2 regions of the Mesorhizobium sp. B2-4-6 genome follow, and region 2 is predicted to be linked to the other one. Evidence: riboswitches for the same ligand, from Rfam matches in the RefSeq annotation. Region 2 holds a riboswitch; the other holds the start of a gene.
The links. Region 2 has a riboswitch for S-adenosylmethionine ahead of FJ957_RS18945 (O-succinylhomoserine sulfhydrylase). Riboswitches for the same ligand answer to the same signal wherever they lie in the genome.
Positions count from the first base shown of each region.

Region 1: it holds a riboswitch for S-adenosylmethionine, as region 2 does, so the genes downstream of both, FJ957_RS23165 (homoserine O-acetyltransferase) here and FJ957_RS18945 (O-succinylhomoserine sulfhydrylase) in region 2, are expected to answer to the same signal.

Region 1 is NZ_VFVI01000010.1:132,961-140,075, reverse strand. It holds gene FJ957_RS23180 (ABC transporter permease) at 1-517, opposite strand, end outside; gene FJ957_RS23175 (phytanoyl-CoA dioxygenase family protein) at 655-1,407, opposite strand; gene FJ957_RS23170 (AraC family transcriptional regulator) at 1,596-2,450, shown strand; SAM riboswitch at 2,620-2,697, shown strand; gene FJ957_RS23165 (homoserine O-acetyltransferase) at 2,794-3,963, shown strand; gene metW (methionine biosynthesis protein MetW) at 4,043-4,660, shown strand; gene FJ957_RS23155 (glycosyltransferase family A protein) at 4,887-5,816, shown strand; gene FJ957_RS23150 (ABC transporter ATP-binding protein/permease) at 5,922-7,115, opposite strand, start outside.
Region 2 is NZ_VFVI01000007.1:155,293-162,407, reverse strand. It holds gene mmsA (multiple monosaccharide ABC transporter ATP-binding protein) at 1-816, shown strand, start outside; gene mmsB (multiple monosaccharide ABC transporter permease) at 813-2,105, shown strand; gene araD1 (AraD1 family protein) at 2,307-3,302, shown strand; gene FJ957_RS18950 (2'-deoxycytidine 5'-triphosphate deaminase) at 3,348-4,442, opposite strand; SAM riboswitch at 4,520-4,597, shown strand; gene FJ957_RS18945 (O-succinylhomoserine sulfhydrylase) at 4,654-5,844, shown strand; gene FJ957_RS18940 (ceramide glucosyltransferase) at 5,878-7,020, opposite strand.

The DNA of each region.
Region 1 (7,115 bases), on a different contig from region 2:
TGTCGAGAACGTCGGGAAGCGCGCCGTTGCGCGCGTTGACGGTGACGGGCTGGCCGTTGGTCAGGATGAGCGCGGCGCCGCGGACGATGCTGAGCATGCCGAGCGTGGCGATGAGCGAGGGCAGGCGGCCGTAGGTGGACAGGATACCGTTGACGACGCCGATGACGGCGCCGGCGAAGAGGCCGACCGCGAGCGCCGGCAACACCCCCCAGCCAGCGATGATCAGCATGCCGGTGGCAAGCCCGGAAAAGGCGTAGGTCGATCCGACGGACAGATCCACCTCGCCGGAGATCAGCACGAACGTCATGCCGACCGCCATGATCCCGAGGAGCGAAACCTGTCGGCCTATGTTCAAGAGGTTCAGCGACGTGAGGAAGGTGTCTGTCGCGAAGGTCAGGAACAAGCAGATCGCGACCAGCGCGATGAACACGCCAGCCTCACGGACCCGCAAGAGTCGCGACAATTCAAACCGGCCTGCGGCTGCCGCGCGCGCGCCGCTCCTGACCGTATCGGCCATCCCATTCCTCCCTCGACGGCGGCGCTACGGCTGCAGCCGTCCGTCGCTGTTCTTCATCTCCCCATCGATCCGCGGCCTGGGCCCAAGCCTGGTTCGATGTCCTCAAGGCCGGGCTTCTACCCGGTCGTGCTTGCTCATTAAGCCTGCTGGAAAGAACCGGCAGGCACCTTGCGCAATTGTTCGTAGTTGCCGTATTCGCGCACCTTCTTGAAGGGCGCGTTCTCGACCGCGTTGTAGGAGCAGATATAGCCCCAACGATACGTGTCCGAGCGGTTCGCGTCCGAACGGTGCAGCAGGTTGCCGTCGAAGACCAGGGCGTCGCCCGCCTCCATCTCGACATAGATGTGCTCGAAGCGCTTCAGGGCAGCTTCCAGGTGCTCATGCTCGACATTGGTCTGCTCGTTCTCGCGGATATGATTGAGGCGGCCGAGCTTGTGCGTGCCCTTGAGCACCTGAAGGCAGCCGTTTTCGCGGGTCGCCTTGTCGAGCGCGACGTAGATGCTCATCATTTCCGGTGCCAGGCAGCCGTAATTGTACCAGTAGCCGAAGTCCTGGTGCCATTCCCATGCGCCGCCTTCGTTGGGCTGCTTCATCGTCATCTTGTGGCTGTAGAGGTAGATCGGCTTGCCGACGGCGTCCTCGGCCAGATCGACCATGCGCTCGTCGCGGGCCAGCAGGCCGTATTTGTCGTCCTCGGCCTTGGTCCACATCTTCAGCAGCGTGGTCTTGCCTTCCTTGTCGCCCTTGGACATCACGCCGCCCTTGCTCTGCTCCTCCTCGAGCTGCTTGCGGGCGTGGTCGCGGAAGTTGGCGACTTCGCCGGCGCCCAGCAGGCCACGGCGAATGATGTAGCCGTCGCGCGCGTAAAGCTCGGCTTCATGTCTGGTCATGGCAAGCATCGGTATTCTCCCTAGAATCCCAAGGCGTCCCGCGATGCGGCACGGGCGCCCCTGAACCTTTTTGAAGGCCCGGTCCCGATCGGCTTCCGGCCGGAATTCCCAGGCTCTTGAGGAGAATTTAGCCCCTCCGCCGGGGAACAAAATGGACAAAGGGAACGTATTTTTTGTATAAAACGCGCATGCAAAAAAGAACGTCCGTAATTGAGAGTTTCCACTATGTGCCAGCCCCGGCCTGGACCCGCGCCGCATTCAGCGTGCTGCGCGCCGGAAAAGTCGCCGCCGGGCCGGATTACCGGATAGAACGCGCCATCTATGCGGGACAGGACATCCTCTATTGCCTTGCGGGCGCCGGCTATGTCGAAACGCTTGGGCAAAGGATAGATGTCGGTGCTGGTCAACTGGTCTGGATGGCGAACGAGGCGCCGCACGTCCATTCCGCTGATCCCCGGGATCCTTGGACGGTACTTTGGTTCAGGCTGGACGGGCCGGAGCCCGCCATCCTGCGGCGCAAGCTGTTCGGAGAGGGCACGCCGCGCGCCAGCTTCGCCGAGGGAGCGACTCCGGTCCCATGGTTCGAGCGCCTGTTTGCCGCGCTGCGCCGCCGCGACGCCAGCCTTGACCTGCGCCTTTCGCAATTGGTTGCCGAATTCCTGCTCCTGATCGATCGCGCGTTGGCGGGCCCCGATAGTGACGACCTGCCGAAACCGCTCGCTTCCGGTATCGAAGCGATGCGCGGAGCGCTCGGCTTTGCGTGGAACGCGTCGGCCCTGTCAGCCGTCACCGGGCTCGGGCCGTCGCAGACCCGGCGGATGTTTCAGCGCTATCTTCGCACCAGCCCGCACCAGTGGCTGATGCGCGAGCGGTTGATGCACGCGCAGTCGCTGCTCGTGCAGGACGACCAGCCGATCGCGGAGATTGCCGAGACGTGCGGCTTTTGCGACGTCTATCATTTCGGCCGCGAATTCCGGCGATCCGTTGGCATTTCGCCTTCGGCCTGGCGGCGCAGCGAACTGGGTGTTGCGTCGAAGCGCTGAACAGATTCCGCGAAGGCGTCACACGGCTTTCCGGAAAGAAACTGCGGCAGGATAGGCAGGCCATGTGTTGGCTTGGCAGGAAATGGCCTGCTTGGGTGCTGTGAACCGACTGGAGCGCCGCGAGGAGGCTACCCGTTGACGAAGAGCGGCACTGGTCCTAGAAGAACTGCCAGACTTCCGTGGTGATTTGGCCGGTCGGCTTGCAGCCACGTTAAACAACTCGCTAAAGGGCCGTTTGCAACCTGTAACCGGCTTTGCGACGGCAATGCCGGTTTTTTGTTGTCCGCTGCCGGCCGGACACCGCGTCGGGACGAGACCGATGCGGGACAGGATGAGGATGGACATGGCCGCTCAGCGCGTTGCAAGGACCAAGGACGAGGCCGACCATCCGTCGAGCCCGGTGCTGCAGTTCGGCCCCGACAAGCCGCTGAAGCTCGACGCCGGCACCATCCTTTCGCCTTTCCAGATCGCCTACCAGACCTACGGCACGCTCAACGACGCGCGCTCCAACGCCATCCTCGTCTGCCACGCGCTGACGGGCGACCAGCACGTCGCCAACACCAATCCGGTGACCGGCAAGCCGGGCTGGTGGGAAGTGCTGATCGGCCCAGGCAAGATCATCGACACCAACCGCTTCTTCGTCATCTGCGCAAACGTCATCGGCGGCTGCCTCGGCTCGACCGGCCCGGCCTCGACCAACCCTGCCACCGGCAAGCCTTACGGGCTCGACCTGCCGATCATCACCATCCGCGACATGGTGCGCGCGCAGGCGATGCTGGTCGATCATTTCGGCATCGAAAAGCTGTTTTGCGTGCTTGGCGGCTCGATGGGCGGCATGCAGGTTCTGGAATGGGCGGCGAGCCATTCCGAGCGTGTGTTCTGCGCCCTGCCGATCGCCAGCGGCGCCCGCCATTCCTCGCAGAACATCGCGTTCCATGAAGTCGGCCGACAGGCCGTCATGGCCGATCCGGAGTGGCACGGCGGCAAATATCTCGATTTCGGCAAGCGGCCGGAAAAGGGGCTTGCCGTCGCGCGCATGGCCGCTCACATCACCTACCTTTCGGAAGCAGCGCTCCACCGCAAGTTCGGCCGCAATCTGCAGGACCGCGAGGCGCTGACCTTCGGCTTCGACGCCGATTTCCAGATCGAAAGCTATCTACGCCACCAGGGCATGACCTTCGTCGACCGCTTCGACGCCAACTCCTACCTCTATCTGACCCGCGCGATGGACTATTTCGACCTTGCCGCCGATCACGGCGGGCGCCTCGCCGACGCCTTCGCCGGCACCAAGACGCGCTTTTGCCTGGTCTCCTTCACCAGCGACTGGCTGTTCCCGACCGAGGAGAGCCGGTCGATCGTGCATGCCTTGAACGCGGCGGGCGCTTCCGTCTCCTTCGTCGAGATCGAGACCGATCGCGGCCACGACGCCTTCCTGCTCGACGAGCCGGAGCTGTTCGCGGCCATCAACGGCTTCATCGCCTCTGCCGCCCGCGCCAGGGGGCTCAGCCTGTGACCCCGAACCGAAGGTCAGCGAACGCAGAAAGTTGCGGACTTTTCGGAGCGCGATCGCGCGTCATGCAGGAGGCAAGGCCATGAGCGTCAATCGCGCCCAGCGTGTCGACCTCGAGGTCGTCACCGATCTCATCCCGGCCAATTCGCGCGTCCTCGATGTCGGCTCGGGCGACGGCGTGCTTCTGGAGCTCCTGCAGGATACCAAGCAGGTCGACGGCCGCGGGCTGGAACTGTCGCAGCGCGGCGTCAATGAATGCGTGGCGCGCGGGCTATCGGTTATCCAGGGCGACGCGGACACGGATCTGAAATTCTACGCCGACAAGGGCTTCGACTTCGTCGTGCTGTCGCAGACGCTGCAGGCGACGCGCAACCCGAAGGTCGTGCTCGACGAGCTGCTTCGGATCGGCAACCGGGCCATCGTCTCCTTCCCCAATTTCGGCCACTGGCGCGTGCGCTTTTCGCTGCTGATCAAGGGCAGGATGCCGGTCACCAAGGACCTGCCCTACTCCTGGTACGACACGCCCAACATCCACTTCTGCACCATCCGCGACTTCGTCAACCTGTGCGAGGAACTCGGTGCGACCGTCGAGAGAGCAACCGCGCTCGACGCCAACGGCCAGAAGATCGGCCTGTCAATGCCCTGGTGGTTCTGGAATTTCTTCGGCCAGCAGGCGGTGTTTTTGTTGAGGCGGGGCTGACGCTGCTTACCGGCTGCGGATGCTCAACGCCGTCAATCAAGATCGCAGCGAACAGTGTTGCCTTTAAACCGCGACGGGCAAAAAACAGGCCTCCGTCAAGACACATCGACGTGACAGCGGCGGCCGTTTTCTGTAGCTTCAACACATATATCCTGGGACGGGCATGCAGAGCGAGCGGCGGCAAATTCAATCAGCGACTTCAATGCCCGGACATAGCGGAAATCAGATGCCGACCGACACGGTTCCGCTGATCTCAGTGATCACGCCGACCCACAACCGGCGCAGTCAGGTTGTGCGCGCGGTGGAAAGTGTTCTCGCCCAGACACTTACCCGCTTCGAGCACATCGTGGTCGACGACGGTTCGACCGACGGGACGGCCGCCGCGCTGGCCCAAATCCGCGACCCGAGGCTGATCTATGTCGGCGCCAAATGGCGCGGCGCGAATGCCGCGCGAAATGCGGGCATTGAGCGCGCGCGGGCACCGGTCGTGACCTTCCTCGATTCGGACGACGTCTATCTGCCGGATCGGCTGGAGCGGACGCTGGCGCGCTTCGACCAGAATCCCTCGCTCGAAGTCCTCATCAGCTCGTTCTTGTCGCTGAAAGGCAGCCGCAGCACCAAATGCATCAATCGCGACGCTTTCCTCGACAAGGGCACGCTGCAGCGTGCCCTGGTCTCGCAGACCATCTTCATTGCCGGCTCGGCGATCACCGCAAGGCACGAGTCGCTGCTCGCGATCGGCGGCTATGACAGCGACATCACGCGCATGCAGGATCGCGAATTGCTGCTGCGCTTTGCCCAGCGCAGCGGCGCCTTGCTGTCCGAGGACATCGACTGGAAGAAGTACAATTCGGAGAATTCGATCTCCGGCCGCCGCGACGGCTATGTCGAGGCCTACGCCAGTCTGATCGACAAGCATCCTTATATCGCCGACCGCTATCCCGACGTTCCGCCTTACATGATCGCGCGCCAGATCATCGCCGATATCCTCAAGGGCAGGTTGCCGCAGGCGTTTTCGGGCTATCACGCCAACCGGTCGTCCAAGTCGCTCGGCTACTCGCCCGCCGAACTCTTGCGCGGCTATGTCGTCGGCCGCCGCTGGCGGCGCGACTGCTACGACGAGTTCCGCGCCAAATATGGCGCCCGGGCGGTCTGATTGCCTCCTTGACACGACGCCGACGAAAACCGCTGCACATTTTTCCGTCAGGAACTGCGTGAAAACAAAGAGATAGAGCCGTTTTCCGCGAAACGGTGAAACGCCCTATGCTTCAGTGGATTCCTTCTTGCGGCGAGCCACCGGAGGCGGCGGTTCGATCGCCCCTGCCCTGACTCGCGCGGGTTTCAGCGCCGGCGCGCCGGTATCCTTGACGATGTTCAGCGAGCGCGGAAAAAACTGATTGTTGTGCTGACCACGTCCGATATTGACGATCGCGGTTTCGGGCAGGCGCTTCTGAAGCATAGCCAGAACCCGCCGCAACGTCGGCCCGTCGAACGCATCGAGCGCCTCGTCGATGATTACCCATTTCGGCTTGCGCAAGGCGAGCCTGGCGAAAGCCAGCGCCCGTTGTTCGTCGTCGCCCAACTCACGCTCCCAACGCCCGCTGCGGTCGAGCGAGGATGACAGCCGTTCGAGGCCAACCTCGGCAAGCACCGCCGAAATTTCGGTATCGCTGGCCGGGGCCTCGCCGTTCGGATGATCGAGCACCTCGCGCAACGTGCCGGCCGGAAAATAGGGCACGCGCGGCACGAAGATGGGGGGCTCCCCGGCCGGCAAGCCGATCCGGCCGCTCCCCCATGGCCACAGGCCGGCAATGGCGCGGAAGAACAATGTCTTGCCGGCCCCCGGCTCGCCGGTGATCATGACGCGCTCGCCGGAGTGGATTTCGACATCCGTCTGGGCAAGCTTGGTGCAGCCTTCCGGCGAAGCCACCTCAAGCGTGTCGAAGGTCAGGCTGCCATTGGCGTTTTCGCCGAACCGGATGCGTTTTTCCGTGTCATGCAGCGCGTCGGTTTCGGTGAGCGCGATGCGGAAATCGGCCACGCGCATCAACGTGGCGCGCCAGTCGGCGATACTGCCGATGTTGTTGATGAACCAGCGCAGGGACGAGTGAACCTGGTTGAAGGCGCCGACCGCCATCATCAGCCCGCCGAAGCTGATATCGCCCGAGAAATAGACCGGCGAAGCCACCAGGATAGGCGCCACCACCGTTATCCAGCCATAGGTATCGGTCACCCAGGACAGGTTGATCTGGGCGGTGAAGATGCGCCGCATGGCGCCCAGCACCGTGCCGAGGTCGAGCTCGAGCCGGCGCCGGGCATCGGGCTCGCCATGATAGAGCGCGATCGCGTCGACATTCTCGTTGATCCGCACCATGGAGGAGCGCAGCTCCGCTTCGCGGGTGTAGCGCTCGCTGTTGAGGCTGATCAGCGGACGCCCGACCAGCCAGCTCAGCCA
Region 2 (7,115 bases):
GTCGGCCGCTCGCTCGACGATCGCTACCCGCCGCGCGAGCCAAAGATCGGCGAGGTCATCTTCGAGGTCAAGGACTGGTCGGTCTACCACCCGATCCATGCCGAGCGGCAGGTGATCAAGAACATCAATATCAATGTGCGCAAGGGCGAGGTTGTCGGCATCGCCGGGCTGATGGGCGCTGGCCGCACCGAATTCGCCATGAGCCTGTTCGGCCGCTCCTACGGCCGGCGCATCAGCGGCGAGGTGCTGCTCAGGGGCAAGCCGCTCGATCTTTCGACGGTAAGCAAGGCGGTGGAGAACCGCATCGCCTACGTCACCGAGGACCGCAAGACCTACGGCCTCAACCTCATCGACCATATCAAGCACAATGTGACTTTGGCCAATCTGGGTGGCGTTTCGAGCCGCGGCGTCATCGACGACATGCGCGAGATGAGCGTCGCCAACGACTATCGCAAGAAGACCAACATCCGCGCCTCCAGCGTCTACCAGCTGACCGGCAACCTGTCGGGCGGCAACCAGCAGAAGGTCGTGCTGTCCAAATGGCTGTTCGCCGATCCGGAAATTTTGATCCTGGACGAGCCGACCCGCGGCATCGACGTCGGCGCGAAGTACGAAATCTATACGATCATCGCGCGCCTTGCCGCCGAGGGCAAAGCGATCATCGTCATCTCGTCGGAAATGCCTGAACTGCTCGGTATCTCCGACCGCATCTATGTGATGAATGAAGGGCGTATCGTCGGCGAAATGGCGGCAAGCGACGCAAGCCAGGAAAAAATCATGCGCGCCATCGTTCGCGGAGAAGGAAAAGCATCATGAGCACAGACAGCGCTCCCGCGCCGCAAAGCGGCGTCGCCGAGGACGTCAAGCAGGGACCGCGCGTCGCCGTCTCGGCGCTGACGACGAATCTGCGCGAATACGGCCTGATCATCGCGCTGATCGTCATCATGCTGTTCTTCCAGTACACGACGTCGGGAACGCTGTTCAAACCGGTCAACCTCAGCAATCTGGTGCAGCAGAACTCGTTCATCATCGTGATGGCGCTCGGCATGCTCCTGGTCATCGTCGCCGGCTATATCGACCTCAGCGTGGGATCGGTCGCCGGCTTCATCGGCGCGCTGGCGGCGATGATGATGGTGATCTGGCCGCTCGGGATATTCTCGAATCCGCTGGTGGTCTCGATCGTCTGCCTGATCGTCGGCGGTCTCATAGGCGCGGCGCAAGGCTACTGGATCGCCTATCACCGGATACCGAGCTTCATCGTGACATTGGCGGGCATGCTGATCTTCCGCGGCATCTGCCAGGCGCTGCTTGGCGGAGGCTCCTCGGTCGGCCCGCTGCCGGACAGCTTCAAGGCACTGAGCTCGGGCTTCATCCCGGACGTGATCGGCCCGCTGACGCTGATCCCGCCGACGGTGAATGCCGCCGGCAAGACCATCGTCGGCAGCGGCTTGACGCTGCACATGACGACAATCGTGCTGGGCCTGGTCGCGGTGCTCGCCTACGCCTATTTCGGCTTCAGGACGCGGCGCAAGCGCGAGCGGCATGGCTATGAGGCGGAGCCCTTCCCGCTATTCGTCGTCAAGACGCTGGTCGGCAGCGCGCTGGCGCTGTTCCTGGTCTTCCAGTTCGCGAGCTACAGGGGCCTGCCGGTCGTGCTGCTGGTGATGGGCGTGCTGATCTCGCTGTTCGTCTTCGTCACCAAGCGCATGACCATCGGCCGCCGCATCTACGCCATGGGCGGCAACGCCAAGGCCGCGCAGCTTTCGGGCATCAATACCGAGAGGCTGACGCTGCTGGTCTTCATCAACATGGGCGTGCTTTCGGCGCTGGGCGGCCTGATCATCGCGGCGCGCCTCGGCCAGGCGGTGCCGGCGGCGGGTCTCGGCAGCGAGCTCGACGTCATCGCGGCTGTCTTCATCGGCGGCGCCTCGGCGATGGGCGGCGTCGGACAGGTGATCGGCGCCGTCGTCGGCGGCTTCATCATGGGCGTGATGAACAACGGCATGTCGATCATGGGCGTCAATGTCGACTGGCAGCAGGTGGTCAAGGGCCTGGTGCTGCTCGGCGCCGTGATCTTCGACGTCTACAACAAGAACAAGGCCTGAAGGCCGGAAGCGGATTTAAGGAGGCATACGGGTTTCAGATCGCGAAGCTGCCGGCAACCCGTCGGCGCCAAGGGCCCAGCAAGGACCAGGCTCGCGAACGCAATCCGGACGAAGAGTTTCAACCGTGGCGGGGATTGCTCCGCGCCGCGCCAGTCAAGGCTTGCCCGCGGGCGGCCGGCAAAAATGAGAGAGGATTTCAACATGCTGATCTCCCAGATCCTCGACGACGCCGAGACGATCCGCGTCGTCGCCCGCAACGGCGGCGGCAAGACCAGGATCATCAACGGCGCGCGCAGCGTCTATTCGCTGGCGATGGAGGCCGCGCGCACTGGCACCGGGCTCGAAGCGCTGATCGAGCGCAAGGGCTATGGCGAGACGGTCGATCTCGATGCCGCCTACAAGAGGGGCAGGCTGGTCTCGCCGATCAACCACCCCGATCCCGCGCATCTGCATCTCACCGGCACGGGCCTGACGCATCTCGGCTCCGCGGCGACGCGCGATTCCATGCACAAGAAGCTCAGCGAGGGCGGCGAGGAGGACCTCACCGATTCCATGAAGATGTTCCGCATGGGGCTGGAAGGCGGCAAGCCGGCCAAGGGACAGGTCGGCGTGCAGCCGGAATGGTTCTACAAAGGCAACGGCACGATGGCGGTGGCCCCCGGCGCGCCCCTGATGTCGCCGGCTTTCGCGCAGGACGGCGGCGAGGAGCCGGAGATCGCAGGCATCTATGTCATCGGCGATGACGGCGCGCCGTTCCGCGTCGGCTTCACGCTGTCGAACGAGTTTTCCGACCACGTGACGGAGCGGGTGAACTACCTGTTCCTTGCCCATTCCAAGCTGCGCAACGCCTCGTTCGGCCCCGAGATCCTGATCGGCGACCTGCCGGCCGACATCCGCGGCGCATCGCGCATCTGGCGCGACGGCAAGCTGCTTTGGGAGAAGCCGTTCCTGTCGGGCGAAGCGAACATGTCGCACACCATCGCCAATCTCGAGCATCACCATTTCAAATATTCGGCCTTCCGCCAGCCGGGCGACGTGCATGTGCACATGTTCGGCACGGCGACGCTGTCGTTTGCCGACGGCATCAGGACCGAGGCCGGCGATATGTTCGAGATCGAGGCGCCGGATTTCGGCCTGCCGCTGCGCAATCCGCTGGAGATCGAAAAGCCGGTCAAGGTGGCGGTGAAGGCGTTGTGAGAGCGTGATCTCCCCCAAGGGGAGATCAGCAGCTCAGACCTTAGACTAGCGCGCGGCGCGAAAATGCTTGGAGAGCTTCAGGCCCTGCGCCTGGTAGTTCGAGCCGAGGTCGCTGCCGTAAAGCGCCTGCGGCCGCTGCAGCATGTGCTCGTAGATGAGGCGGCCGACGATCTGGCCGTGATCGAGGATGAACGGCACTTCGTGGCTGCGCACTTCCAGCACCGCCCGGCTGCCGCTGCCGCCGGCGGCGGAGTGGCCGAAGCCCGGGTCGAAGAAGCCGGCATAGTGGACGCGGAATTCACCGACCAGCGGATCGAAAGGCGTCATCTCGGCGGCATAGAGCGGCGGCACATGCACGGCTTCGCGGCTGACCAGTATGTAGAATTCGTCGGGGTCGAGCACGAGTTCGCCGGCGCCGCTCTTGTAGATCGGCTCCCAGAAATCGACGACATCCTGCGCGGCGCGCTTGTCGACATCGACGAGGCCGGTGTGGTGCTTGCCGCGGTAGCCGACAAGGCCGTCCTTGTCGCCGTCGAGGTCGATGGAGAGCGCGATGCCGCCGCCTGAAATATTGGGCGGCTCGGTGGCGACCAGCATCTCGGCGCGGTGAAGGTCGCGCAGCTCGCTCTCCGACAGCACCGCGTTGCCGGTGCGAAAACGGATCTGCGACAACCGCGAGCCGGCCCGCACGACGATCGGGAAGGTGCGCGGGCTGACTTCGAGATAGAGCGGCCCGTGATAGCCGGCGGCGATCTTGTCGAACTCGTGGCCGCGATCGGTCATCACCCGGGTGAAGATGTCGAGCCGCCCGGTCGAGCTCTTGGGATTGGCGGAAGCGGACACATTCGAGGGCAGCGCCAGGCTTTCGAGCAGCGGCACGATGTAGACGCAACCCGTCTCCAGCACCGCGCCCTCGGCGAGGCTGAATTCATGCAACTTCAGCCGCTCGAGCTTGTCGGCTACCCGATGATCGGGGCCGGGCAGGAAGGAGGCGCGCACGCGGAAGGCCGTGTCGCCGAGCCTCAGGTCAAGGCTGGCCGGCTGGATCTGGTTGGTGTCCAGCGCGCGCGGCGACTTCAGCGCGCCGGACTGGAACAGCGCGGAAATATCCTGGTCGGGAAGAATGCCTGTCTGCCGCAAAGTCTTACTCCGCTCTGCTGGTACAAACCTCTTAATGAAGCCGGCAATTGACGCAAGCGCGGCGCGGGTCTAAAGGGTCGTTATCCCGTGGTGATTTGGCCGGTCGGCTTGCAGCCACGTTAAACAAGTCGCTAAAGGACCGTCGAGCCGCAAGGCTATATGGACCGGTTGCGACTTCGCGGCCGGTTTTTTTGTGTCTGGAAGCAGGGCTATGAGCACCAAGAAGCGCAACTGGAAACCTCAGACGGCACTCGTGCATGCCGGAACGCTGCGTTCCGGCTTCGGCGAGACATCCGAGGCGATGTACCTCACCCAGGGCTATGTCTACGAGACGGCGCAAGCCGCGGAAGCCCGCTTCAAGGGCGAGGAGCCCGGTTTCATCTATTCGCGCTACGCCAACCCGACGGTCGACATGTTCGAAAAGCGCATGTGCGCGCTCGAAGGCGCCGAGGATGCCCGCGCTACCGCTTCCGGCATGGCGGCCGTCTCAGCCGCGTTGCTGTGCAGCGCCAAGGCCGGCGACCATATCGTTGCGGCGCGCGCCCTGTTCGGCTCCTGTCGCTGGGTGGTCGAGACGCTGGCGCCGCGCTACGGCATCCAGGCGACGCTGGTCGACGGCACCGACATCGCCAATTGGGAAAAGGCGATAAGGCCGAACACCAAGCTGTTTTTCCTCGAAAGCCCGACCAATCCGACGCTGGAAGTGGTCGACATCGCCGCGGTTGCCAAGCTCGCCAATTCGATCGGCGCGCGCGTGATCGTCGACAATGTCTTCGCCACGCCGCTGCAGCAGAAGCCGCTGCAGCTCGGCGCCCATATTGTCGTCTATTCGGCGACCAAGCACATAGACGGCCAGGGCCGTTGCCTTGGCGGCGTCATCCTGTCCGACAAGAAATGGATCGACGAGAACCTGCACGACTATTTCCGCCACACCGGCCCCAGCCTGTCGCCCTTCAACGCCTGGACGCTGTTGAAAGGCCTGGAGACGCTGCCGCTGCGCGTGCGCCAGCAGACCGAGAGCGCCGGCAAGATCGCGGATTTCCTCGCCGGCCGATCGGAGATCGCCCGCGTCATCTATCCGGGCCGGGCCGACCACCCGCAGGCCGATATCGTCAAGAAGCAGATGTCGGGTGGCTCGACGCTGATCTGCCTCGACGTCAAGGGCGGCAAGCAGGCGGCCTTCGCCTTGCAGAACGCGCTCGACATCGTGCTGATCTCGAACAATCTCGGCGACGCCAAGAGCCTGATCACCCATCCGGCGACGACCACGCACAAGAACCTGAGCGACGACGCGCGGGCCGAACTCGGCATCGGGCCGGGCACGCTCAGGCTCTCCGTCGGCCTGGAGGACGCCGACGATCTGCTGGAGGACATCGAGCAGGCGCTGAAGGCGGCCAAATAAGACCTGTAGCGGCGACCGTCGCTACACAGGACTTCAGGCAAGCTCCTCCAGTTCGGTCATCGCCTTGGTGCGGATGGTCATGGCATTGCCGCGCCATTCGACGGCGCCGCCGAACCAGGCGCGCACCCAGATGGCCGGAAGCATCGCGTCGCGCGTGAGCATCGCGGTGACGCTGCGCGGCGACAGGTACCAGCCTTTTGCCCAGGCAAGCAGGCATTCCGGCAGATAGGCGGCCGCGAGCACGCAGAGCGCCGTGGTCGGCAGGCTGACGCCGGCCGTTGCGGCCGAAATCAGCGCGAGAAGCAGCGGCATCGCGGCGCCGGTCAGGATCTCCGGCGCGAAGAACAGCGGGAAGGTGACGCGGCGCAGCCGCGCCCAGCGCGCCTGGCGTGACCATATCTCGGCGAGCCGGCGCTGGCCGAGCGGCTGCTCGAAAGGCGAAGCGACGAGATTGACGCGCAGGCCCAGGCTGTTGACCAGCTTGGTGGCGGCCGCGTCCTCGGCGATCTCGGCGGCCAAAGCCTGGATACCGCCATTGGCATCGAGCATCGGCTTGTTCCACAGCATGCTCTTGCCTTGGGCGAAGCCGAGCCCAAGCGCCTCGCCGGCATACTGCCAGCGCGCCTGCAGCGTGTTGAGGAAAGCGCATTCGACTTCGGCCCAAAACCTGTCCGGCCGCGAGCCGACCGGCGTCGAGCAGACGAGGCCGGTATCCGGGCGCCATGCCGCCATCAGGTGCTGGACATAGTCCCTCGGCATCAGCACGTTGGAATCGGCGAGGACCACCCAATCGTGCCGCGCAGCCTGCCAGCCCTTTATGCAGTTGTTGAGCTTGGGATTGGCGCTGACGCGGTCGTCACCGATCAGGAGCCGCGCCGGCACCTTCGGATAGCGCGCGATCGCGGCATCGATCAGCTTGACCACCGGGTCTTCGGCATGCGCGACGCAGAAGATCAGCTCGTAGCGCGGCCAATCGAGCGAGAAGGCGCGCTGCAAGGTCTCCTGCGTGAACGGCTCGACGCCGCGCGACGGAACGATGATCGAGACCGGCTGCGCGGCGGCCGGCGGCGCAATGATATGCCGCCGCTTCAGCCGCGACGAGGCGAGCAGGATGCTGGCGAGATTGGAGAAAAGAAGGGCTGACGAAGCCAGGCCGGCTGCGAGAGTCAGTTCCATCGAGATCTGGTCACTCCTGATAGAGAGTTTCACCGTTTCACGGAAGCGGCGAACCACTCTATCTCCCTGTTTTTACGCAATTCCGGACGGAAAAC